DNA from 3 places in the Peribacillus sp. FSL M8-0224 genome. Region 1 is predicted to be linked to each of the others. Evidence: riboswitches for the same ligand, from Rfam matches in the RefSeq annotation. Region 1 holds a riboswitch; each other region holds the start of a gene.
What was found. Region 1 has a riboswitch for cyclic di-AMP ahead of MKX49_RS02605 (APC family permease). Riboswitches for the same ligand answer to the same signal wherever they lie in the genome.
Positions count from the first base shown of each region.

Region 2: it holds a riboswitch for cyclic di-AMP, as region 1 does, so the genes downstream of both, MKX49_RS22005 (TrkH family potassium uptake protein) here and MKX49_RS02605 (APC family permease) in region 1, are expected to answer to the same signal.
Region 3: it holds a riboswitch for cyclic di-AMP, as region 1 does, so the genes downstream of both, MKX49_RS27160 (cation:dicarboxylate symporter family transporter) here and MKX49_RS02605 (APC family permease) in region 1, are expected to answer to the same signal.

Region 1 is NZ_JBBOOJ010000001.1:543,412-551,325, forward strand. It holds gene MKX49_RS02595 (glycosyltransferase family 2 protein) at 1-794, shown strand, start outside; gene MKX49_RS02600 (GtrA family protein) at 754-1,209, shown strand; cyclic di-AMP (ydaO/yuaA leader) riboswitch at 1,560-1,705, shown strand; gene MKX49_RS02605 (APC family permease) at 1,843-3,669, shown strand; gene MKX49_RS02610 (helix-turn-helix domain-containing protein) at 5,062-5,751, shown strand; gene MKX49_RS02615 (aldehyde dehydrogenase family protein) at 5,945-7,417, shown strand; gene MKX49_RS02620 (primary-amine oxidase) at 7,677-7,914, shown strand, end outside.
Region 2 is NZ_JBBOOJ010000001.1:4,539,879-4,547,792, reverse strand. It holds gene MKX49_RS22025 (class I SAM-dependent methyltransferase) at 1-476, shown strand, start outside; gene MKX49_RS22020 (hypothetical protein) at 614-817, shown strand; gene MKX49_RS22015 (STAS domain-containing protein) at 831-1,664, shown strand; gene MKX49_RS22010 (potassium channel family protein) at 1,785-2,441, opposite strand; gene MKX49_RS22005 (TrkH family potassium uptake protein) at 2,465-3,790, opposite strand; cyclic di-AMP (ydaO/yuaA leader) riboswitch at 3,943-4,085, opposite strand; gene MKX49_RS22000 (hypothetical protein) at 4,415-4,606, shown strand; gene MKX49_RS21995 (MFS transporter) at 4,957-6,210, shown strand; gene MKX49_RS21990 (TetR/AcrR family transcriptional regulator) at 6,251-6,850, opposite strand; gene MKX49_RS21985 (ABC transporter ATP-binding protein) at 6,969-7,694, shown strand; gene MKX49_RS21980 (ABC transporter permease) at 7,691-7,914, shown strand, end outside.
Region 3 is NZ_JBBOOJ010000001.1:5,558,899-5,566,812, reverse strand. It holds gene MKX49_RS27180 (UDP-N-acetylmuramoyl-tripeptide--D-alanyl-D-alanine ligase) at 1-374, opposite strand, end outside; gene MKX49_RS27175 (D-alanine--D-alanine ligase) at 527-1,609, opposite strand; gene MKX49_RS27170 (hypothetical protein) at 2,152-2,934, opposite strand; gene MKX49_RS27165 (hypothetical protein) at 3,263-3,442, shown strand; gene MKX49_RS27160 (cation:dicarboxylate symporter family transporter) at 3,466-4,728, opposite strand; cyclic di-AMP (ydaO/yuaA leader) riboswitch at 4,902-5,049, opposite strand; gene MKX49_RS27155 (efflux RND transporter periplasmic adaptor subunit) at 5,248-6,507, opposite strand; gene MKX49_RS27150 (hypothetical protein) at 6,522-7,184, opposite strand; gene MKX49_RS27145 (diacylglycerol/lipid kinase family protein) at 7,313-7,914, opposite strand, start outside.

The DNA of each region.
Region 1 (7,914 bases):
GGAATGCTGGACATCAAAATGCACTTCTGGCTGGGTTGTTTACAGCCAAGGAAGCCTCAGATTGTGTGATTTCCATTGATGCAGATTTACAGGATGATATTCAAGTCATCCCGGAATTCATTCGGAAATTCAATGAAGGATGTGAAATCGTATATGGTGTCCGCCAGAAAAGGGACCTTGATTCATTCTTTAAACGAACATCTGCAACAGGTTTTTATAAATTGATGAACAAGATGGGGGTCAACCTTGTCTATAATCATGCCGATTTCCGGCTAATGAGCAAAAGGGCGATCACGGAGTTGGAACGTTTTGATGAAACGAATCTTTTTTTGCGGGGGATTGTACCGCTCATTGGGTTTAAGACGGACTCTGTTTATTATGACCGTAAAGAAAGATTGGCTGGGGAAACGAAATATCCATTTAAGAAGATGGTTGCTTTTGCGCTTGATGGCATTACTTCTTTTTCAGTTACACCGATCCGGCTGGTATTATGGCTAGGATGTCTTTCCTTTTTCATTAGCTTACTCTTTGGGTCTTACTTTTTATGGTTGAAATTTTATGGGCAGACCGAAACTGGATGGACCTCATTGATCACCTCCATATGGTTGATCGGTGGACTACAGTTGATTGCTGTCGGCTTGATTGGGGAGTATATAGGTAAAATCTATAATGAATCCAAACGCCGACCTAAATATATTGTTGATCTTGATCTATTTAATCCGCTCGATTTAAAAAAACGGGAGCAACTAGACAATGAACGGAACAGTATTGAAAAACTATCTAAAACAAACTAACTCCTTTATCCGCTTTTTATTGGTTGGAATAGTCAATACAGCGGTTGGACTTTCCATCATGCTTTTTCTCATGAATGTTCTTGAATTATCTTACTGGATCTCCACCTTTATCGGCAATGGTACGGGAGCTATAACGAGTTTTCTTTTGAACAGGACTTTTACCTTTAAAAGCGATATAGAATGGCGTCGAGGAGTTGCCCGTTTCTTTTGCGTCATCCTGATTTGTTATTCCGCCGCTTATTCTATAGGCCAAGCCATTGCAGAATCACTGGAAGGAACCGTTCATTTATCCATACAACAAAATTTGGCTGTTCTGATAGGAACAATTTTTTATACAGTGCTTAACTATCTTGGCCAGAAATACTTTGTCTTTAAAAAAAGCAATTTGAGGCCAATTCAAGAAGGAAGGAACTGATTAGCGTAGATCAGTGGAATAATGCCCCCGATTGGACGGGAATTAATAATGGAATCGGAAAGAGAAAATTCTGATTTAATGACTATCCAAGCTGGGGCAGATTGTTTTACTTGATCCATCACGTTACTTCATTTTTCCTTTTGGGGAATCTATCTTTGTTCATTGTCTTCTTGAATATCTTCCTTTCAGACGTTTACTTTCCTCCTTTACTACCTTCGAATCATGTGTATGCATGACTTTTGTTATATAAGTCAAGAATAAAGCCTCGTTTATAAATAATAATTCTATTTCTGTGCAAAATTTTCATTTACTTTTCCATTTCACGGGAGTATGATAATCAACAGTTTCATATTTCTAAATCGCTTAAACCTTATGGTGCGGGGGACCCGTTATTGGGATTGTTTTTACAATCCAAGGGGTGAATCCTTTAAAAGGTAGGGCTACTCTTAGGTCCGAATCCGACAGCTAACCTCGTAAGCGTTATATGAGAAGGAAGGTGGAGCTTGTTAGACAAAAAAATTGATGTCTACAGGTCTATTTAGCTATGACTTGTAGGCATTTTTGTGTTCCGTCTCGTTTTTTGCTACAGCTGGGAAACATAAACTTATAAATTAAACTGGTGGTGAATTCTTAATGTTATCTTCTATAAAGAGGTTCTTGATCGGGAGACCTTTAAAATCGAATGCACTTGGTGAACAAAAGCTTAATAAAACAAAGGCGTTGGCGATATTATCTTCCGATGCTTTGTCTTCGGTTGCATATGGGCCGGAGCAAATATTGATTGTCCTGATCACGGTCGGTGCTGCGGCATTCTGGTATTCAATCCCCATCGCGATTGGAGTATTGATCCTGTTAACCGCTTTGATTTTGTCCTACAGACAAATCATTTTCGCTTATCCACATGGTGGGGGAGCCTATGTGGTTTCAAAAAACAATTTAGGTGTCAATCCAGGGTTGATAGCTGGAGGATCCTTATTGGTCGATTATATATTAACTGTCGCGGTAAGTGTTTCCGCTGGTACGGATGCCATCACGTCCGCTTTTCCCGGCCTGCATGACTATAATGTCCTCATAGCCATTATTTTCGTCATCCTACTTACTATCTTGAACCTTAGGGGGGTTACGGAATCGGCCTCTGTCTTGGCCTATCCGGTGTACCTATTCGTTTTAGCCTTGTTCATCTTGATAGGGGTTGGAATTTACAAGATTCTGACGGGAGGAGTCTCACCGGAATTGCATGCGTCAATCGGGACTCCGGTAGCCGGCATCAGTTTATTTATACTGCTAAGAGCATTTGCATCAGGAAGCTCCGCATTGACAGGAGTCGAAGCGATTTCCAATGCAATCCCGAACTTTAAAGATCCAGCACCGAATAATGCTGCGAAAACATTAGTAGCGATGGGTTCCTTACTAGCTGTTTTGTTTTCGGGAATCGTATTCTTAGCCTATTATTTAAGCATTGTTCCTAGCGCAGAGGTAACGGTCGTCTCCCAGATTGCTGAAGGGATCTTTGGACGGAATTTCATGTATTTCTTCATTCAAGGTACAACTGCATTGATCTTGATACTTGCGGCAAATACTGGATATTCGGCTTTCCCTTTGCTTGCGGTAAATCTGGCGAAGGATAAATTCATACCAAGGGCGTTTACGATCAGAGGGGACCGTTTAGGGTATTCCAATGGAATTATCATACTTGGACTTGCATCCATCATCTTGATAGTCGCATTTGAAGGACATACGGAAAATCTCATTCCGCTTTATGCGGTTGGTGTATTCATCCCATTTACGTTATCCCAGACCGGGATGATTGTTAAATGGATTCGCGAAAAGCCAAAAGGCTGGATGATGAAATTAACCATTAATTCAATTGGTGCCATAATTAGCTTTATCGTCACGATGATATTCTTTTTAACCAAATTTAGTCAGGTTTGGCCTGTTTTGATTTTTTTACCTATCATCATTTTAATTTTTCATCGAATTAGAAATCATTATGAAGCAGTTGGAGACCAACTAAGGATTACAACATGTGAGCCGATCTTACCAATTGAAGGAAATATCATCATTGTACCTGTTGCGGGTATAACTCATGTGGTTGAGAACTCTTTAAATTATGCAAAATCTCTATCTGCACATCAGGTCATTGCCGTTTATGTCGCTTTTGAAAGAGATGATGAAAAGAAATTCGAAGAAAAATGGAAAAAATGGCAGCCGGATGTAAGGCTTGTTACACTGAATTCTTATTACAGAAGTATCATTCAGCCACTAACTAAATTTGTGGATACAGTAGAACATAAGGCTAGTGAATCCAATTATAAAGTTACGGTGATCATCCCCCAATTCATTCCGAAGAAGGGCTGGCACAATATACTTCATAACCAATCAAGTTTACTGATTCGCGCTTACTTACTTTATAAAAGAAATGTGGTTGTTACGACAGTGCCATATCATTTAAAGAAGTAAGTTCCATATCTTATAGAACAGAATGTAGACAAATTCGATTTTCATCGAGTTTGTCTACATTTTTTTATGGCTTATACAATTTGGACGTGGATTTCCACTCAAGAAACTCGCTATCCGCGGGCGGTGGACGAGCCTCCTCGGCTTGCGCCTGCGGGGTCTCCCAAGACGCGCTTTCCCGCAGAAGTCTCGTACACCCGCTCCACTCAACCTTGTTATAGTATGTAGTAAGGAACCATACCTGAGGAGTTGAAGTTGTGTTGGTTTGGGAACATCATTTGATGAAAGATAAGTTTCCCGTCTACAAATGTGGGTCCCGGTATTCATGATTGGGCCTACGTATTATTAATGAATTATACAATTGGACGTTGATTGGAACGTAGGGCACTCGCTTTCCGCGGGCGGTCCGCGAGCCTCCTCGTCTAACGCCTGCGGGGTCTCCCAAGACGCGCTTTTCCCGCAGGAGTCTCGTACCTTCCGCTACAATCAGCTTTGTTATAGCATTTAGTTAGAAACCATACTTGAGGAGTTTGGGAACATCATTTGATAAAAGATAAGTTTTCCGAACCCCTTTTGTCTCAAACTGGAGGAGCAAGCCTACATAAGGTTTGCTTTCTGATAATCTTAGAATTAAAAAGACTGCCCCTACATCGGTCTTTCAACAAGCGTCTCCGATGAATTAATTAAAAACTCATTAAATTTGCCATCACGATCATTGCTGATGAAGCCCATACAAGAAAAAGGATTGCAGTGAGATGTGGGGATACTTCATCTTTTATAGCTTTAATTAAGGTAAATATAAAACTATAGCCAAAAATGAAAAATAAAATTACATATAAGTAAACCAATATATACATTCCTTTCGTAACATAGAGGCTAAAAACTGGATTTAACTAGAATATTTTACCATATATTTCAGTGTTCCTGACCAATATTTAAACAAGAGTTTTTTCTCAGAGCCTTTTATTTTCACCGAAGGTAAAAGAGAACCCAAGTGTTCTGTAAGTTGATATTGTTTTAAATCTTTCAGTCAAAAGGAATTTGGAAATACTTGCCGAAAATTATAAAAACAACGCTCATATTGATAATGGCCAGGGGTGGGAAGAATGATGAACGGCTCTCCTGACCCGTAGTGATGCGGATGACCACCCAGCCGTATTCATGGCAAACGATTACTGTAGTAATTGGGGCAAATGCAAGCTTATTGCAGTGTTAAAAAGGCTTTGGTGACAGTGTAATATAAAAGGAGCGTGATGGTAGCTGAGCATCATTCAGAGTTTCAATTACTTCGACTATTTTCCATTCCAACCGGAATTCGAGATTCTATCAGATTATTATATAGAATATAAACAAAGAAATTCTGACCATTCAACTACATTATTCTATCAATTTAAAATCAATCGGGATTTAATGAATCCAATGTCCGTCATTCCGGATGGGTGCATCGACATATTATTTTATTGCGATCCCGAAAGACCTTCCGCAGATGTGTACGGGACTGTCCTCAAGTACAAAACGATAAATTTTCAGGCTAATTGTGAATATTTCGGTGTGAGGTTTATGCCTAAGCAGGAAACCCAGCATTTTAAATATTCCATGAAGGAGGTGATCGATCGCCAAATTCCTTTAGCTGATATGTTAAAAATTGAACCTACCATTATGGAAAGGTTAATAACTGAACGGGATTTTCATAGAAGAATAAAGCTGTTCAAAGAAGAAATTAATATTTTTACGTGTAACGGTTTGCCGGCAATTATAGAATATTCCTTGAACAAAATATATTCTTCTAAAGGAAATGTAAATATGAATCAATTAGCTGCTGAGACCGGATACTCTACAAGATACTTGCGAAAGCAATTCGATGCCCATGTAGGGATGCCGCCTAAATTATTCAGCCAAATAGTGAGGTTCCAAAACTCCCTGCATATGTTATTGAATAAACAGGCCTTTACAGTTTGGGATGTGATTAATGAGAATGGGTATTTTGATCAATCACATTTAATTAATGAATTTAAAAAATTTGGTTATCTGACTCCTACTGAATTCATCGATGCCGTTTCAAAGAAATCTTCAAACCCAATATAACGTTCTTGTTATATAGTGATTACATTTGAAGGATCCCGTTCATGGTGACGAGGATCTTTTTTGTTTGGTTTTAATGCACGAAAAATATTCTGAATGTTCCGTTTTTTACAATAAAAAAATGGTGCGCAGCCTTATTGTATTAATAGATATGTGTTTGTTGTTTGGAGATTTTAACTAGAAAGGGGAAACGATGATGGGGAAAAACTATCGATTGTTCATTGATGGGAGATGGGTTGATTCAATATCTGGAAGAACATTTGAATCACTTAATCCTGCAACAGATGAAGTGAATGCTGTAGTTGCCGAGGCAGGTCCGGAAGATGTTAATTTAGCGGTAAAAGCTGCACGAAGGGCGTTTGAATCTGGCCCGTGGGCTGAAATGGCACCGGGGGATAGAGGGAGGTTACTGAATAAAGTGGCACAGGCACTGTGGGAGAAAGCCGATATGCTTGCCGAGGTCGAATCACAAGATAACGGGCTGCCAATCAATGAAACAAAATTCATTGCGATGCCAGCCATGATAGATGTACTCGAATTTTATGCGGGATTAGCCAATAAAGTCCAGGGAAGTACCCTTGCCTCTCCCAATAACCGGTTCAATTATACCTTGAAGGAGCCAATCGGTGTCATTGGGGCCATAGTGCCTTGGAACTTTCCGCTTATGCTGACGATGTGGAAGCTTGCCCCTGCTTTAGCTGCAGGCAATACGATTGTGATAAAACCAGCTGAGCAAACTCCTGTAAGCATTCTGGAATTGGTTAAAATCTTTCAAGAAGTCGGAATTCCAGATGGAGTCATCAATGTTATTCCGGGATACGGGAAGATAGCGGGTGATGCCCTCTCCTCCCATCCTGACGTCGATAAAATCGCTTTTACGGGTTCAACGAATACTGGCCGCCTAATCATGCAGGCAGCAAGTAAGAACTTAAAACCAATTAGCCTTGAATTAGGGGGGAAATCACCAAATATAGTTTTTGATGATGCTTCAATTGATAATGCAGTGAATGGATCCATGTTTGGTATCTTCTTCGCACAAGGTCAAGTATGCGCCTCGGGTACAAGACTTTTTGTGCAGGAAAGCATATATGATCGATTCATGGAATCATTCGTGAAGAAAGCACGATCCATCCGTGTAGGGAATCCTTTAGACCATACGACCCAAATGGGACCGCAGGTTTCCTTGCAGCAACTTGACAAAATTCAACAATATGTAGCGGCCGGTCTGGAACAGGGAGCTAATCTTGTCATGGGAGGAGAAAGAAACACGGAGGCAGGAAATGGATATTTCTTTACGCCCACTGTTTTTGAGAACGTTACCAATGATATGACAATTGCCCGCGAAGAAATTTTTGGACCGGTTTTGTCGGTTATCAAGTTCAAAGATGAAGAGGATGCATTGAACAAGGCAAATGACAGTTTGTATGGATTGGCTGCAGGTCTATGGACCAATGATTTAAAACGGGCGCACCGGATGGTAAGGGGGTTAAAAGCGGGGACGGTGTATGTGAACACGTTTAGCATGCTTGATAGTGCAGCACCTTTTGGCGGCAGGAAGCAAAGCGGTTTCGGAAGGGAACTGGGCATCCAAGCGATGGATATGTACACGGAAACAAAAAATGTGTGGATCGATTTGAATGAGCAGGGCTTGAACTGGTATGGAGTTTAAGGGCAGGGACGCGTCCTCATGGGCAGCTTGATTGAGTTGGATTTCCAGCTATCCGCTTGATAAATCGGTATGAGTGGGATGTGTTACTGATATTGGCTATCTTCATCATATTGAATATGTTGGGACAAAGAGTCAACACCAGTTTTCGGGAAAGATGGCGGTAGGCAAATAAAATTTTTGCACTTTATGCACGAGGCAGTTCGAGGGGAAGTTTACTTAATGGATAGAATGATATTTTACCTATAAGGGAGAGGTTAAGATGGAAAAAACATCTAGCATGAAAGTAACGAGGGAAAATCACCCGCTTGATCCATTAACGGCAGAAGAACTTAAACTTACGGTCCAAATTTTAAAACGTGATAAAGGATTGGATGACCATTACCGCTTCGCTAACATCAGCTTACTGGAACCTGCAAAATCCATTGTTCTGGATTATCGTGTTGAAGAACAAATCAATAGGGAAGCATTCTGTATCATTCTTCATAATAAAGAGGGAA
Region 2 (7,914 bases), 4.0 Mb from region 1:
TTGCTCAAAAGGGCTGTTCCGTTGATGCGGTGGACCTTTCGAAGGAAGCCCTTGAATGGGGAAAAGAACGGGCAGGAGATAAAAATGTCCAAGTGAACTTCATTCAAGGGAATATATTTGATTTGGATATTGCAAAAGGACAATATGACTTCGTATATGATTCAGGTTGTTTTCACCATATTGCTCCACATCGAAGGATGAACTATTTGGAGATGGTGAAAAAGGCGTTAAGGCCTAAGGGGTTGTATTCGATCACTTGTTTTGTCGAAGGCGGCATATTGGGTGGTTCCGATATTTCAGATTGGGAAGTATATAGGCAAAGAAGCCTTAAAGGCGGTTTAGGTTTTACCGAAGAAAAACTCAGAATGATCTTCAAGGAATTCGATGTGGTGGAAATACGGAAAATGAGGAAAATGGAACAATCGGATGAAACCTTTGGGGTGCAAGGTTTATGGACGGCTTTATTTAGGAAATGAGAAGGCGAAATGGTTTTAAACGGAGGATCTGGGATCAGGTCCTTTTTTTGTGTGTGGAAATTGTTAACGAAAAATAAAAATGGTAAACTATAACAACACTATGAAGTTTTGGGAACGCAGATTTACCAGAATGATAGATGAAGGCTTTTGCTGATCTTTTTTTAAAAAACATGGTTTCAAAAACAGCTGGGAAGGTATATGGAAAGAGGGGGCCATCAGGCATCAGAGAGCATAAGGTTTTAAGTATGGAAGAGGTTTTCTTCGATGCTTGCTTTGTTGATAATATTTCAATTCCCTGGCAATGCCGTTTTCAGGTTAGATTGCTTTTTATAAAAAACTAAATAGGAGGAGTTTATGCACGTAAATAAAGAATTATATTCCTTTTTATTGGGTGTGGCAGCACAATTGACTGAGGATTGGTACGCATCATTGAATAAAAGTGATAGTGCGGGTGTATATAGCTCAACCGATCCCAAAGTGATTAAAAAACTTAAGCAGCAAAATAATGAATTCCATTTACGTTTCTTTCAGGTCTTTGATACAGAGGAGAGGGAATTCTTTAAGCAGCTTGGTGATTGGATTGAAGAGATCGGTCAGGATGAGCAGCATTTAAACACACCCATTTATTTTATATTGAGGGAGTTTTTCCGTACGCAAGAGCAATACCTGGTTTATATTGACCGGTTTGTGAAATTGCATGGAGATCAATATACACAGGAGGAAATAAACTCCTGGTATCGGATAGTGGTGAAGGTGATCAGTGAAGTGATGGAGCGGTTTACGGAAGCGAATCATAGGTATGCCAATAAAATTATGAAAGCCCAACAGGCAACGATCGATGAATTGAGCACACCCATCATTTCCCTTAAAGATAACACGGCATTGCTTCCCCTGATAGGAGATATTGACACGGCGAGGGGCATGTCCTTGCTTGAAAACACCTTACAAAAGTGCGCTGAAAAAAATGTCACCAGACTTTTCATTGACCTATCCGGCGTTCATGCAATAGATAGCGGATCCGCACACCAGCTGTCTCAATTGATTGAATCCTTGCATTTGATCGGAATTCAAACAACCCTTTCAGGACTTCGGCCGGAAATAGCCATGACTGCCGTTAAGCTTCAACTTCCTTTTGATAAAGTGACGATAAAGTCCACTCTTGCCCAAGCGATCAGTACGAAAAAATAATACATACATATCCAGGGCACGGGCATGTTCGTTATAAATTTCATCGAGAAGACCTCCTTATGGCGGTCTTCTCGTATGTATTAGCCTTCAAAAGGAGCAAGAGCCGGAACCTGCCGGATTTTATTCAATATTGGCAAAGACGGCCAGATCTTCTTTATTGCCAACCACTAAAAGCATATCTTTTTCATGGATATCCTGATCCGGTGACGGTGCTATGATAATTTCTCCATTACTCACGATGGCAATGACGCTGATATTATATTTTGCCCGTAAATCAAGCTCCCTGAGGCTTTTTCCCTTCATGCTCATGGGGAGGATGATTTCCTCGATATTGTATTCTTTAGAAAGCTCTATATAGTTCAGCATATTAGGGGAAAGGAGCTGATTCGCGACCCGTTCCCCCATATCCCTCTCAGGATAGATGACCCAGTCGGCACCGACTTTTGTGAGCACCTGACCGTGATTTTTATTAAGTGCTTTGGCAATGACCTTTTTGATCCCAAGCTCTTTTAAAAGCAAGGTAGTTAAAATGCTCGATTGCATGTCATTTCCGATGGCTACGATGACACAATCGAAATTACGGATTCCGATTGCTTTCAATGTCTCTTCTTCGGTCGTATCCGCCATGACTGCATGGGTAACGTTCAGTTCCGCATTCTCGACTCTTTCCTCGTTCACATCAATACCCAAAACCTCTTGGCCTGCCGTATATAATCTATGGGCCACACTGGTTCCAAATCTGCCTAAACCTATCACGGCGTATTGTCGTTTTCCCATCTTTTACACTCCTTCATTCATTATTAACCAATCATGATTTTCCCTTTTGGACGTCGGAACGGATCTGGCTTGCGCCTCATGGCGATAGCAAAGGCAAAAGTCAAAGGGCCAACACGGCCTGCAAACATCGTGAAAATGATGAGCATCCGGCCGACAGGTGATAATTCCGGGGTCAAACCCATTGAAAGTCCCACGGTGGCGAAAGCTGAAGTGGCTTCGAACAAAATCATCAAAAAGTCAGTTCCGCTTTCAGTGATGGTCAGCAGAATGGAGATGATGGAAACCACGAATACACCAATGAATGTAACGGATAATGCTTTAAAAATCGTTTCACTCACGATGCGGTGGCGGAACAAGACCACATCACCCTTACCTTTGATCTGTGACCAAACCGTTCCGGCAATCGTCGCCAATGTCGTCGTTTTAATCCCGCCGCCAGTCGATCCGGGTGATGCCCCAACGAACATCAAGAAAATGATGAGCAGTAATGCAGGCTGAGTTAAATCAGTGATATTCAGCGTGTTGGAGCCTGCCGTCCGTGGTGATACCGATTGAAATAAAGACGACAGCATTTTACCCATGAAAGATAAAGGCTGCAATGTCTTGGCATTGCCGTACTCGAATAAAAAGATTAAAATCGCGCCGGCAATCGTAAGGGTCAAGCTAGTCGTCAGAACAATCTTCGTATGTACGGATAAACGATGTGTATTCCGATATTCGTATAGTTCATTCATCACGATAAAGCCTATCCCGCCAAACGTGATGAGGAAGGCAACGGTAAGGGTTACGAATGGATCCGATACATATGGGGTCAAACTCCTGAATTCCCCCATTAAGTCAAAGCCGGCATTATTGAAATTTGAGACGGAATGAAAAACACCGTAATAGATCGCCTTGCCGGTTGGCATGTCAAAAGAAAAGCGAATCGATAAGATAAGGGCACCCATGCCCTCAATGATGGCCGTGAAAATTAAAAGCCGTTTCACTAATCTGACTACACCCGCCATGGATAGATTATTTAACGACTCCTGCAGAACTAACCTGCCTTTTAAAGAAATCTTTTTGCCTAATAATAAAAAGAAAAATGTCGCAAATGTCATGAACCCTAAGCCGCCTACCTGAATCAGTGTTAAGATGACCAACTCACCAAAAGTGGTGAAGGTCGATCCCGTATCCACAACGACCAGTCCTGTTACACATGTAGCGGAAGTCGAGGTGAATAAAGCATCCAGAAAAGAAAGACCATCGCCATTTTCTGTGGAAATCGGCAGGGTCAATAAATAGGCCCCGATAAGTATCAGGATGGCAAAGCCGAGTACAAGTATTTTTGGCGGATCCAATTTTGTCATTCTCAAATGATCATCCCTACTGTATGACTTTTAATCATCAATCTGCTTTTTGAATCTTTTTAAAGGCATAATAAAAAGACCTGCGAAAACATCGAATAGCTGTATTGCTACAAAAAGCGTGCAAAAAAAGCTTCCGAAATAGGCGGTCTTATGACCTCCTTCGCTTTAGCCGACGAAGTTAGCTGACGGGTAGGATGGCGAAAGAGCTGATCTCATCCCTTCTGCAAGGCAGAATTAACCCCAAATGATTGGGTCCTCCGTACTCATTTTCCATGAGTTTTGGCCGAAATGCATTAAATTGATAAACGTATTCTACTCCCATCATTTAGCAGTTGTAAACCCCTAAATCGTAAAAAAATATTTCTTTAACAAAACTGAAAATTTACGTTTTATTTACATTTAAAAAACGTATTGACAAATATTAGTTAGCACATTATGATAGGTTCGATTAATCCAATTATGATAACCGGCATCGATGTACTTTATTCAATAATTTCAAGCAGAACATGCTATTGCCAATCAAAATTTGTAATAGATATATTATGTTTCTTTTGTAAAAGATAAAGGAAAAAGCAGTACATTATTAGTTAAATTCAATACATTTTATTAAAAAGGCGGGCAATTATGGAGAAGACGTTCAATAGATATGTTATTAATGCTACAGGCAAGGGTGGCCAAACATATTTAACACAATGCCAGGATAAAGATGCACTAAGGAAATGGATAGCCGATCATGAGGATCAAATCATCATGAATGAATTAAGGATAACGGATAAGAAAAAGAATCCGTTTTTAAAATTGTTTTCCCCAAGGTAAATCAACTGATTCCAACATTCATTAGCGGTATTCAATTATTGTAATCCCTGTGTTCTATCCAGGAACGGTGAGCGAAAAATCCATATCTTGTTTTGCTTTTAAACTCATTTATTTTGAATGAGTTTTTTTGCTTTATTTACAGCATTTAACCATTAATGTTAAAATTTAGTAATACCTAATGTGGACGTAAAGAAAAGTAAAATGAAATAATCACTTTCCGAGAGCAGCCGAGGATTGTTGGGGATGTATGGTGACACATGAAGGTGGCATCGCAAATTGACCTCGTCCCGAGAAGCATTGCTTTGGGGACGGGGTTTTTATTGTTCGGTCAAAGGGGGAGAAGCGATGACATTAAAAAATGCATTGGTATCCTGGAATACCCTTCCATTCTTTTGTGCGGAATAGGTATCTCCAACTTCGGTTCTTGGGTGTATTTCATTGCCCTTAATTTAATCGTTCTGGATATGACTGGTTCAGCCTTGGCGGTAGCTGGACTTTATATCGTTAAACCGATGGCTGCCATATTTACGAATGTGTGGGCAGGGAGCGTGATCGACCGGATAAATAAGCGGAACCTGATGGCGGCACTTGACCTATTTCGCACGGTATTCATAGTCTTGCTGCCTTGGACTTCTTCTATTTGGGTCATGTATTCCCTTGTCTTCGTGATCAATATGGCAGGGGCCATGTTCGGAACAGCATCTAGGTCGTATATAACAAAATTAATACCCATTGAACAGAGGAAACGATTTAATTCATTACGAAGCTTAATGGATTCTGGAGCTTTTTTGATTGGACCGGCGCTAGCGGGTATCCTTTTCTTGATCGGTACGCCCGTTTTAGCGATTTATATTAACGCGGCTGCCTTATTGTTATCCGGTATCATCACTCTATTCATGCCTAATCTTGAAAAGGATCATCGCCTTGAACAATCCAATCATTACCTGTCTTGGACCATCATGAAAAAGGATTGGGGCATCGTCCTGGACTTCAGCCGGAAATCTTCCTATATCATGCTCATTTATTTCTTATTCAGCTGCATGGTGGTGATGGAAACGGCCATCGATTCCCAAGAAGCTGCGTTTGCCAAGGCCGTGCTCCGTTTGTCGGACAGCGATTACGGATTCCTTGTAAGCGTCGCCGGGGCAGGCATCATTGTTGGTGCCATAGTCAATGCCGTATTCATCAGTAAAGTGAAAATCTCGCACATGATTGGTCTTGGATCTTTATTTGTCTCGATAGGTTATATGATCTTTGCCTTTTCGAATTCCTTTTCACTGGCCGCCATCGGATTTTTCATCATTGCCTTTGCATTGGCTTTTGCCAACACTGGCTTTCAAACCTTTTATCAAAATAATATTCCTGTGGAAATCATGGGCAGGGTCGGAAGTGTTTTTGGCTTGTTAGAAGCTTTATTGATCATCATTACTACCGCAATCGTTGGTGTTTCAGCCCATTTCATTTCGATTCGGTTCGTGGTGATTTCAGGTTCCCTGATCATGTTCGCTTTATCCATATGGTTGTCGATGCTTAGTATGAAGACCTCCAAGAGCAGGTATTATTCCGTTGGTGATGTAGAGATAGAAGCGAAGGAAAAGATGTAATCCGATTTGTAGGCATGTTGATATGCCGTTGATGAATCGTTCATTGGATGAATGTGCGCAATTGGCTGATGAAGTTCAAGATTTGAAAATGGATTTTCGCCATTACTTCCACCGTTTGTTCTTCACAGTTCTCCAGCCACTCCGTAATCACCCCTAAAATCGCCGATGTCAGGAAGGCGTGCATATACATGCGGAATGCTTCATCTTTAGCTGCTGGATGAAGGCTGATCAAACGCTCCAACAGTACTTCCCCGAAAACCCGTTTTATTTTTTTCGCAAAAGAAGGGTCGCCCTGATCACCAAGAATGGCCCTTAATGCGTGAGCATGTTCACTGATGAATTGAAAAATCGCTATGAAAGGCGGATAAAGTTGCTGTTGATGAAGAGCCAAAAAAGCCTCTTTAGGCAAAATGGCAGTAATGCGGGTTTGAAGTTCATGTAACAATTCCTGCTGTAAGTGATCCATCAATTCATATTTATCTGTGTAGTGCAAATAGAATGTGCCCCGATTAATATTGGCACGCTCTGCAATTTTCTTTACGGATACATGTGAGAACCCCTCTGCTTCAATGAGTGCAATAAAATGATGTTGTATCTGCTTTTTCGTTTTTTGTACCATATCCTCATGAATCGATGCCATGGAATGTCTCCTTCACTAAACATTTTTCCAAATGTGTTGATTGTATTAGACCGAATGCTACCTTAGAATGATGATACACTCAACACCGTGTTAATTAAAGAGGGAGGATGTGTGTGCAATGAAAAATGCGATTTCCATTGATGGAATTGCTAAGGGTTTTCAGCAGAAGAAGGTCATTCAGCCAATGAGCCTGAATATTGAAAAAAGCGGAATTTTTGGTTTGTTAGGTCCATCCGGATGCGGAAAAACGACCTTAATTAAAATGATTGTCGGATTGATTAAACCCGATGCGGGTAAAGTCACGGTTCTGGATCATGAAGTGCCAAATGAAGCACTGTTAATGGATGTCGGCTATATGGCACAGTCCGATGCTTTATATACAGAATTGACGGGAGCTGAAAACCTCGAATTTTTTGCGAAGCTATACCGTTTTTCGAAAAAGGAACGAAGGGAACGCATTCAATATGCAGCTGAAATCGTACAGCTGACGAATGATTTGAACGTTCGGGTTGCCCATTATTCAGGGGGAATGAAACGCCGTCTTTCACTTGCGGTTGCACTCATCCAAAATCCGGAGATTCTCATTTTGGATGAACCGACAGTAGGAATAGACCCTTTGCTGAAACAATCGATTTGGGAGGAACTTGAGCGTTTAAGGAATGAAGATGATAAGACGATCATCATCACGACGCATGTGATGGATGAAGCGGAGCGATGCGATAAACTGGCGATGCTGCGTGAAGGTGAAATCATCGCGGCAGGAACCCCTGCAGCTTTAAAAACTCAATTTGCCGCGGAAACGCTTGATGATGTTTTTTTAAGGATTGGAGGCGGCCTAAAATGAGAATTGCCTCTCTTGTTACTCGTATTACCCAGCAGATGCGCCGGGATCGAAGGACGCTCGCTTTATTTTTCCTGGCTCCATTGCTCATTTTAACGCTCATGTATTTTATTTTCGATACAGAGTCAAGTGATTCGAAAATCGTTGTTACAGGCAGTGATGAAACGATCGTTAAAGCATTGAAACAAGCGGATTTTCAAGTGACGGCTGCTGAGGAATTCTC
Region 3 (7,914 bases), 5.0 Mb from region 1:
GCGGTCATATCTTTCGTAGTGGTCTTACCGTTGCTCCCTGTTATCCCAATGACTTTTATATTCAACTCCTGGCGGTAAGAACGCGCCAATTGCTGAAGTGCTTTCTCAGTGTTTTCGACAATAATTATCGGTAAATCATCAGGAGGATTCGGAACATCCCTTTGCCAAAAGGAAGCTGCAGCCCCTTGCGCTAAAGCCTGCTTGACATACTGATGGCCGTCAACCTGCTCACCCTTAAGCGGAATGAACAAACATCCTTCCTTAACCGTTCTTGAATCGATGGTAACCCCATTAATTCCTTTGGACTGGAATGGACTGATATCATTCAATCCCTCTGCCATTTCATGTACTTGTTTTAACGTTCTCTTTATCATTTTGTTCCTCCTACATTCATCGAACCGTTGATCGCTCTCCGTTAACCAAACGAAGCAGAAACCAGTTTAAATCGCACCGGTTCCTGCTGATTGGAATCCATCAAATCAAGGCTTGATGGATTGTGGAGTTTACTGATACTTTACCTGCATGATCAAACTGTATATTTGATTTGTTGTTTTTCCTGATGACGTTCCAAGGCAAGTTTCACGAGTGTTTCAATTAGCGCTGGATAGTCGACACCTGTGTGCTTCCACAATAACGGAAACATGCTGAATGGAGTAAACCCAGGCATTGTATTCACTTCATTAATATAGATTTGCCCCAAATGCGTCAAGAAGAAATCTGCGCGAACCAATCCAGAGCAATCCAATGACTTAAAGGCAGTAATGGCCATTTCGGATAAAGCTGCATACTCGCTTTCCGTTATCTCCGCCGGAATGACCATCGCTGAATTACCGTCTACATATTTTGCTGAATAATCATAGAAGGCAAAATCTTTCTTAGGGATGATTTCGCCTGCCACTGAACAAGACGGTTCATCATTACCAAGAATACCAAACTCGAGTTCACGAGCAATGACCCCTTCTTCAATGATGACCTTCCGATCGAATTGAAAAGCTTCCGCTACCGCTTTTTCCAGTTCATCAGCATCATTACATTTGCTGATACCGACACTTGAGCCTAAATTGGCAGGTTTGACAAAACAAGGGTACCCCAAATCATCCGCTACCTTTTTGATGGCACTTTCAGTATTCTTCTCCCATTCAGAACGGATGAACCAAGTGTATTTCACTTGAGGAAGTCCCGCCTGGGCAAAAATGTTTTTCATGATGACCTTATCCATTCCTGCTGAAGAAGCTAAAACGCCATTCCCTACATAAGGAAGGTTCAACAGTTCCAGCATCCCTTGTACGGTTCCATCTTCTCCATTCGGTCCGTGAAGCAATGGGAAAATTACGTCATACCCTGTTGATTCACTATTTTCATCAGTTGAATGTGCTTGCAAGGCAAGAGGCGAGCTCGATTTTTCCGGTGAAAATGTCAATGCCTCCACGTTCTCGGCAGGACCTGTTAACTTTGGTCCATTAATCCATGAACCATCTTTTGTTATGTAAATCGGATATATATCAAACTTTGCTAAATCGAGAGCTTTAATGACCGCTAAAGCCGTCTGCATAGAAACCTCATGCTCCGCAGATTTTCCACCATAAAGCAAACCAAGTTTAGTTTTCATGAGTTATTACCCTCCAATATTCTTTTAACCATGTTCATTGTATCACTTTACACTAAAACGGATAAAGCGAAACTTCCATCATTGAGGCTTTTCCAATGATGGTTAGTTGAGCCAATCGGGCATTTACAGGCTGTTGGCTCACCACATTTCTTTTTCATTACATTTGTCACCGAGCATCCTTACAGCCTGTTAATGCGGGGTAAAGCGAAACTTCCATCATTGAGGCTTTTCCAATGATTACTATTTTGCAGAACACAGGATAAAACCGCCACATCCTGTGGCAACTCCTGTGCTAGCACATCCTGTGCGTCGCAATCGGGCATTTACACGCTGTTGGTTCAACACATTTCTTTTTCATTACATTTGTCATCAGGCTTCCTTACAGCCTGTTAATGAGGGGTAAAGCGAAACTTCCATCATTGAGGCTTTTCCAATGATTACTAACTTACTGAACACAGGATAAAACCGCCACACCCTCTCTTATCTCTTATGCATGAGACGGTAAGTCTTACACCTAAAAAGTTCAAGGAATTCAAATAAAATTAGGAGGATGGTGTATTTTTAATAACACTTTCCCAAATCTTCTCTTTTCGATTGAAGATAATAAATGCATCGGGCTCCTTACTATCTCTATCCGAAAAGGAATCATGCATCTCATCCATGTTTAAATAATCCCCTACGACCCATGCCGGTATCTCAATTTTCGTTCTAGTATACTTAACATCCCGAAAGGAAAAAACGAGCCCCTCTGCCAGAATATGAGCCAAAGAAGCAATGATTTCTGCAGGAATCGCCGTCAGCTCTTTTTTCTTTCTGATTCCAAGCCACGTCCTCTCTACTTTTAATGGCTCCAGCTTTAGCGGAATCAGACTTCCTAACATCATATAATATGTCGAAAGAGAACGAAAATAAATTTTATTGAACCAGCCATCATCCTGGGCAAGGTACACAAATTGGTTATTCAATTTACGGAAAAACGGGGGATCCAGATGGGTTTTAGCATGTCCTAAATATAAAAGTTCCGCTATTTCCCTTCCATCCAATTCATCCAGCCCTTCCGTTTCTTCAAAATCGATCCAACAGAAATCTCCATATGCCCGGACATTTTCTTTAACGAGCTTCGCAATAGCTTCAGATGAAGCGCTCTCAAGCAGGACATTCAAATTGTATTCCCCACCATCGAATTGATGTTTCAATAATAAGATCGAATCCAAGGTATACGGAAGCGAATTGACGAATTCACGAAAATTGAGTCCATTAAAAAGGACAAACCGTTCGGAAGCCTGCATATACATGTATAAGATATCATTGCTATCATTCTTCATAACCTGACCCCCTCCGAGCTCTCAATCAATAATGTTATTTTATCAAACTTTTGGAGTTTCACGTAAGTTATATAACCCCAATATTAATCATCATCTGCATCGTTTAAATAACATGAATCAAAATCCATTTTAACCAATAGGAAAAAATATAGAATTCGAAGAATGGATCATGAATGGTTTTATCATTCATTCACTCATTTCATGTGGCCGCTCCCCTTTATGCTGATGATCCCCAGCGCAAAATACCCGACATTAGTCAAATCAACGTATTTTTAAGCCTGAAGGTAGTTTCATTTCACAACACATGACCTTCTGGGAGGAAGAGGAAATGATTTGGTTTTGGGGTAAACAAGATGAAAGGCTTTATGAATTTGGGGGTATTTTGACATCCGGGAAGACGCGTCAAGAAGTAGTTCCCTCCATAACACCTGAAGGAAGCAGAGTTTTACAGTCATCGAGAAAAATTAAGGAAGCGCTTTTTCATTCAATAAAAAAAAATCCAGAGTGACATTTCACTCTGGATTTTTTGTATCAAGAAACTTGTTGTTCTAGTTCTTTTTTGGAAGGAGGGTTGAATTGACCTTCCCATTTAGAGATAACGATTGCCGCAAGTGAATTACCAATAACGTTTACCACTGTACGTCCCATATCAAGAATACGGTCGATACCGGCAATAAATGCAAGACCTTCAATAGGAATACCGACAGTTCCCAATGTCGCTAAAAGAACTACGAAAGATACACCTGGTACACCCGCAATCCCTTTGGATGTGATCATTAACACTAGCATTAGCGTGATTTGCTCATACATGCTTAAATCGATTCCATACATTTGAGCGATGAAGATAGCTGCTAACGCTTGGTATAATGTAGAACCATCAAGGTTAAAGGAGTATCCAGTCGGAATAACAAATGTAGCAATATGTTTCGGACATCCCGCTTTCTCCATTTTTTCCATGATTTTCGGAAGAACCGCTTCTGAACTTGCAGTAGAGAAAGCAAGAATCAATTCTTCTTTTAGAAGTTTAATCAAAGTAAAGATATTGAATCCTACAAATTTTGCAATAAGACCCAGAATGACAATTACAAAGAAGATCATTGTTCCGTAAACAGAAAGCGCTAACTTTCCTAATGGAATTAAAGATTCCAAACCGAACTTGGAGATAGTCACACCGATTAGTGCAAATACACCGATAGGAGCGAATTTCATGACCATGTTAGTTAGGTAGAACATTCCTTCAGCTACACCTTGGAAGAAACGGAATACTGGTTTACCCTTTTCACCGATGGCCGCAATACTTAGTCCAAACAACACGGAGAAGAAAATTATCGCTAGCATATCGCCTTCTACCATGGCTTTAACTGGATTGGATGGCACGATGTGTACAAGTGTATCTACGAACGATTCATGCTGCTTAGTTTCTGCTGTATCAACATATGTGGAGATATCAGTTTGTTCCAGGTTATTCATATTCACACCAGCACCAGGCTGGATGATATTCGCTGAAATTAAACCAACAGCAATCGCTATCATAGTTACGACAACAAAGTATGATAATGATTTAGCACCTAGTTTTCCTACCGCTTTCAAGTCACCTACACCGGCAACTGCAACGATAAGGCTGGATACGATGATCGGCACTACGATCATTTTAATCATTCGTAGGAAAATGTCTCCGAATGGCTGTAAAAAGCTTTGGGCCGACTCATTACCATAAAAAATGGCACCAACGATAATCCCTAGAATTAAACCAATGAAAATTTGGCTAGCTAAACTTAATTTGAATTTCTTCATTTACTTTCCTCACCTTCCATAAAGTCTTTGATGCAAAAACATTTTTGTCTCGGTAAGGGAAACAAGATACTAATAAAAAGAAAGTAATTTTTCTTTTTTTGAAAAACTCTGTCTTTACGCCGAAAAAAAAGACACTTCATGTGTCGATTTCTTATTGGCGTGAATATTCACACATGTTCCCTTAAAGACGCTGACGAGGTTAGCTGTCGGGTTAGGAATTGGAAACACAAATGCCCTTTCATTTCTGAATTCACCCCTAGCGGATAAAATCCACAAAAATGGGTCCCCCGTTCTTGGAATAAGATTAAGCGAGTTAACTTATAATAAAATATTATACTAAAAATGATAATCTGTAAATATTTATTCGCATCAGTTCTAGAAAAAATCTTTTAATATGTCTGAATATTCTGCATTAAAGGCTGTTGTATCTATAATTACGCTTCCCGATTTTTAATCAAATAAGTTATATCGATATAATTAATTCCTAATTTAACATCACCTCTCTTGTGAAAAAAGCGGTTATTTTTCCAGAATGCCAAGTAACAGATATCTTACTTTTTCCCTAGAGGTGAATTTTTTATAAGTTCCAGCTTTCACTTTTTCAAATTGAATCGGGGTAATAAAATAAGAATGGTTCTTCACTGCCGCATTCGGCTTCAGCAGGATGACGTCACCTACAGACGGTCCCTTTATGATTTCTTGCTTCCCTTCAGCCTTAAGACCTTTTGTAATGTAATGTTTATCCACATGGCCTTTATTAGTCAACTTGTAAATATAAGGCTGCTTTTGGTATTGTACGGCCTCTATCGGAATGGAGGGTACACCGGCTTTCTCATTGGTTATTACAGTAAGATTCACTTTCGATCCCACTAACAAAGGTTCCGTTTCTTCGCCTTCCGGTTCGATTAAAGCCTGAAATGGAAATCTGTTATTTTTTTTTAATGATGGCTCTTCAGCGGGATAGGAATGGATACGGCCTATCTTCCCTTTCAATGCCTTTTTTGAAACAGAGGAACTTGCTTTTATAGTCATGCCCACTTCAGCCTTTTTCATTTCCTCTTCGGAGAAATCCCCTTCAATTGCCATATTTGTCGAAACAATGGATATAATGGGATTATTCAGGTTTTTATTGATATTTTTAACGACACCATCAGCCTCGCTCGTCGTTACAATTGCATTGGACTGCTCCTCAATCGAACTTAATTTAGCATCAAGCATTTTCACTTTTTCATCCAACCTGTTTTTTTCTAGTTCCTGCTTGTACATTTCTTGCTCAATGTTACTTTTAATAAGATCTGAAGAGCTTGTCGTTATATCAATATTCAAGTTCTTTTCCACCGATTCATCAATTGCCGCTTCAGGTTCACTGATCACGGTCCCCTGATAAGACCTCAACTTCCCTATGTATTCCTCAATCCCTGCAATTTCCCCCTCCGCGGCCGTTTTCTCCGCTTCCAAATTCGCTTTAAGCGCATCAAGTTCGGTCGTCGTATACTCAAACAACGAGGAGCCAGCCGTAATCGCATCGCCTTCTTTTACAAGGAATTTCTTAAAATCATTTTTCTTGGCATCAAAATAAATATCATACTCTTCTACTGGTTTAATTACCCCATTTGTTTGAATAGTATCCGTAATTGTATCTTTTTTTACCTTAGTCCAGTTTTCAACGAAAACCGTCCGTTCCACTTTGCTTTCTTTTTTTTCAATAAGGTATAAGTTAACGGTTATTAACACTATCGACGCAATGGAGACCGTCGCTATTTTCCATTTACCGCTCATTCATTTCACCCGCTTTATACAAATACGCCTACTTGGATGTATCCTAAAAAGGCTTTAACAAACCATGTGGCCAAATACAATAGAACAATCATTAAAAGGACCATATAATTATTACGTTCTGTAAATTCCTTTAAATAAAAATATTGCAGAGCAATAATAAGAAATTGAAAAATGGTAATTTCGCTGAAAAAGTGAATGAAATAATCACTTCTGAGAAAATACTGACTGATGATCCCCAATGAAAAAGGATTGGCATCGCTGCCTAAATCCATTAAAACGAATAAGGGAATCAATAATGTTTTTTCTATTAATTGCAAGCCAAAAAGAATCATTTGAACGATAACTAATTTAATATAGGGGATATCAGTAACGATCCAAAAGAATAGAGCTGCTAAAAATATGTATATGGAAGGGTCGATTATTCCTGTTATTATATTGCCGCTCAAAATCAGCAACTTTGCTGCTTCGAATTCATTGGCGCTCATCTTCGTGATTTCTTTGGAGAATGATTCTGAACCAATGCCAAAATATCCCCCAACGGCGAATACTATAAGACTAAGAAAATATAAAACTATTAATTTCAATCCAAGCTTTGTGACTGCCTCTGCATTTTGCAGCTGATAACGACTCCGATAAGGCTCTAAAATGCCCTTTAACAATCCGACCTGGTACACCATAATTGGTCCTCCTGCAAAAAATGATATATCATCATACATTTTATCCTATTTTGGAAACAATTGCAGAAATAAGGAATGAATATACAAAAAAAACACATAAGCCTTTTCCTTCAAATGTAATCCTCATACTAATTTGGTGTTAATACTGACAAATGGTGGGCAAGGACTTTAATGCGCGAAGGAGTTTGTCTATAGTTCTCTCCATCCATATCCACATCAAGCGGCCTCTTGGATTCAATAGTCAAGGTACCTGCTTGTAAATAAGTCACCCCAGAGTCAGAACTCATATTTTCAGTCCATGAACGTTTCATCGCTATTATTTCTAAAAATGCACCAAGGCTTGCATTTTCCAAGATGGCAACGCCAAAGAGCCCATCGTCTGGACTAATCATGGGGAAAGGTAATAAATTAGTGCCGATAAAACAACCATTCAAGACCAAAATCATAACGGCTTCCCCTTCAATGAAATTCCCATCATATTCTAGTTTATAGGAAAAGGGAGCATTCTCACCAATCGTCCTTACAGCGCTTAATAAATATCCTATCTTTCCGAACCTGCTTTTTTCCTGCTCATCAATATTGTTTGAAGCATCTGAAATAAGTCCCACTCCCCAAAAATTGGAAAAATAATCGTTATTGGACTTCCCAATATCAATTGGACGAACCTTGCCATTTACTAATGCTTCCGCAGCTTGACGAACTTTTTGAGGAATCTTTAATGTCCTGGAGA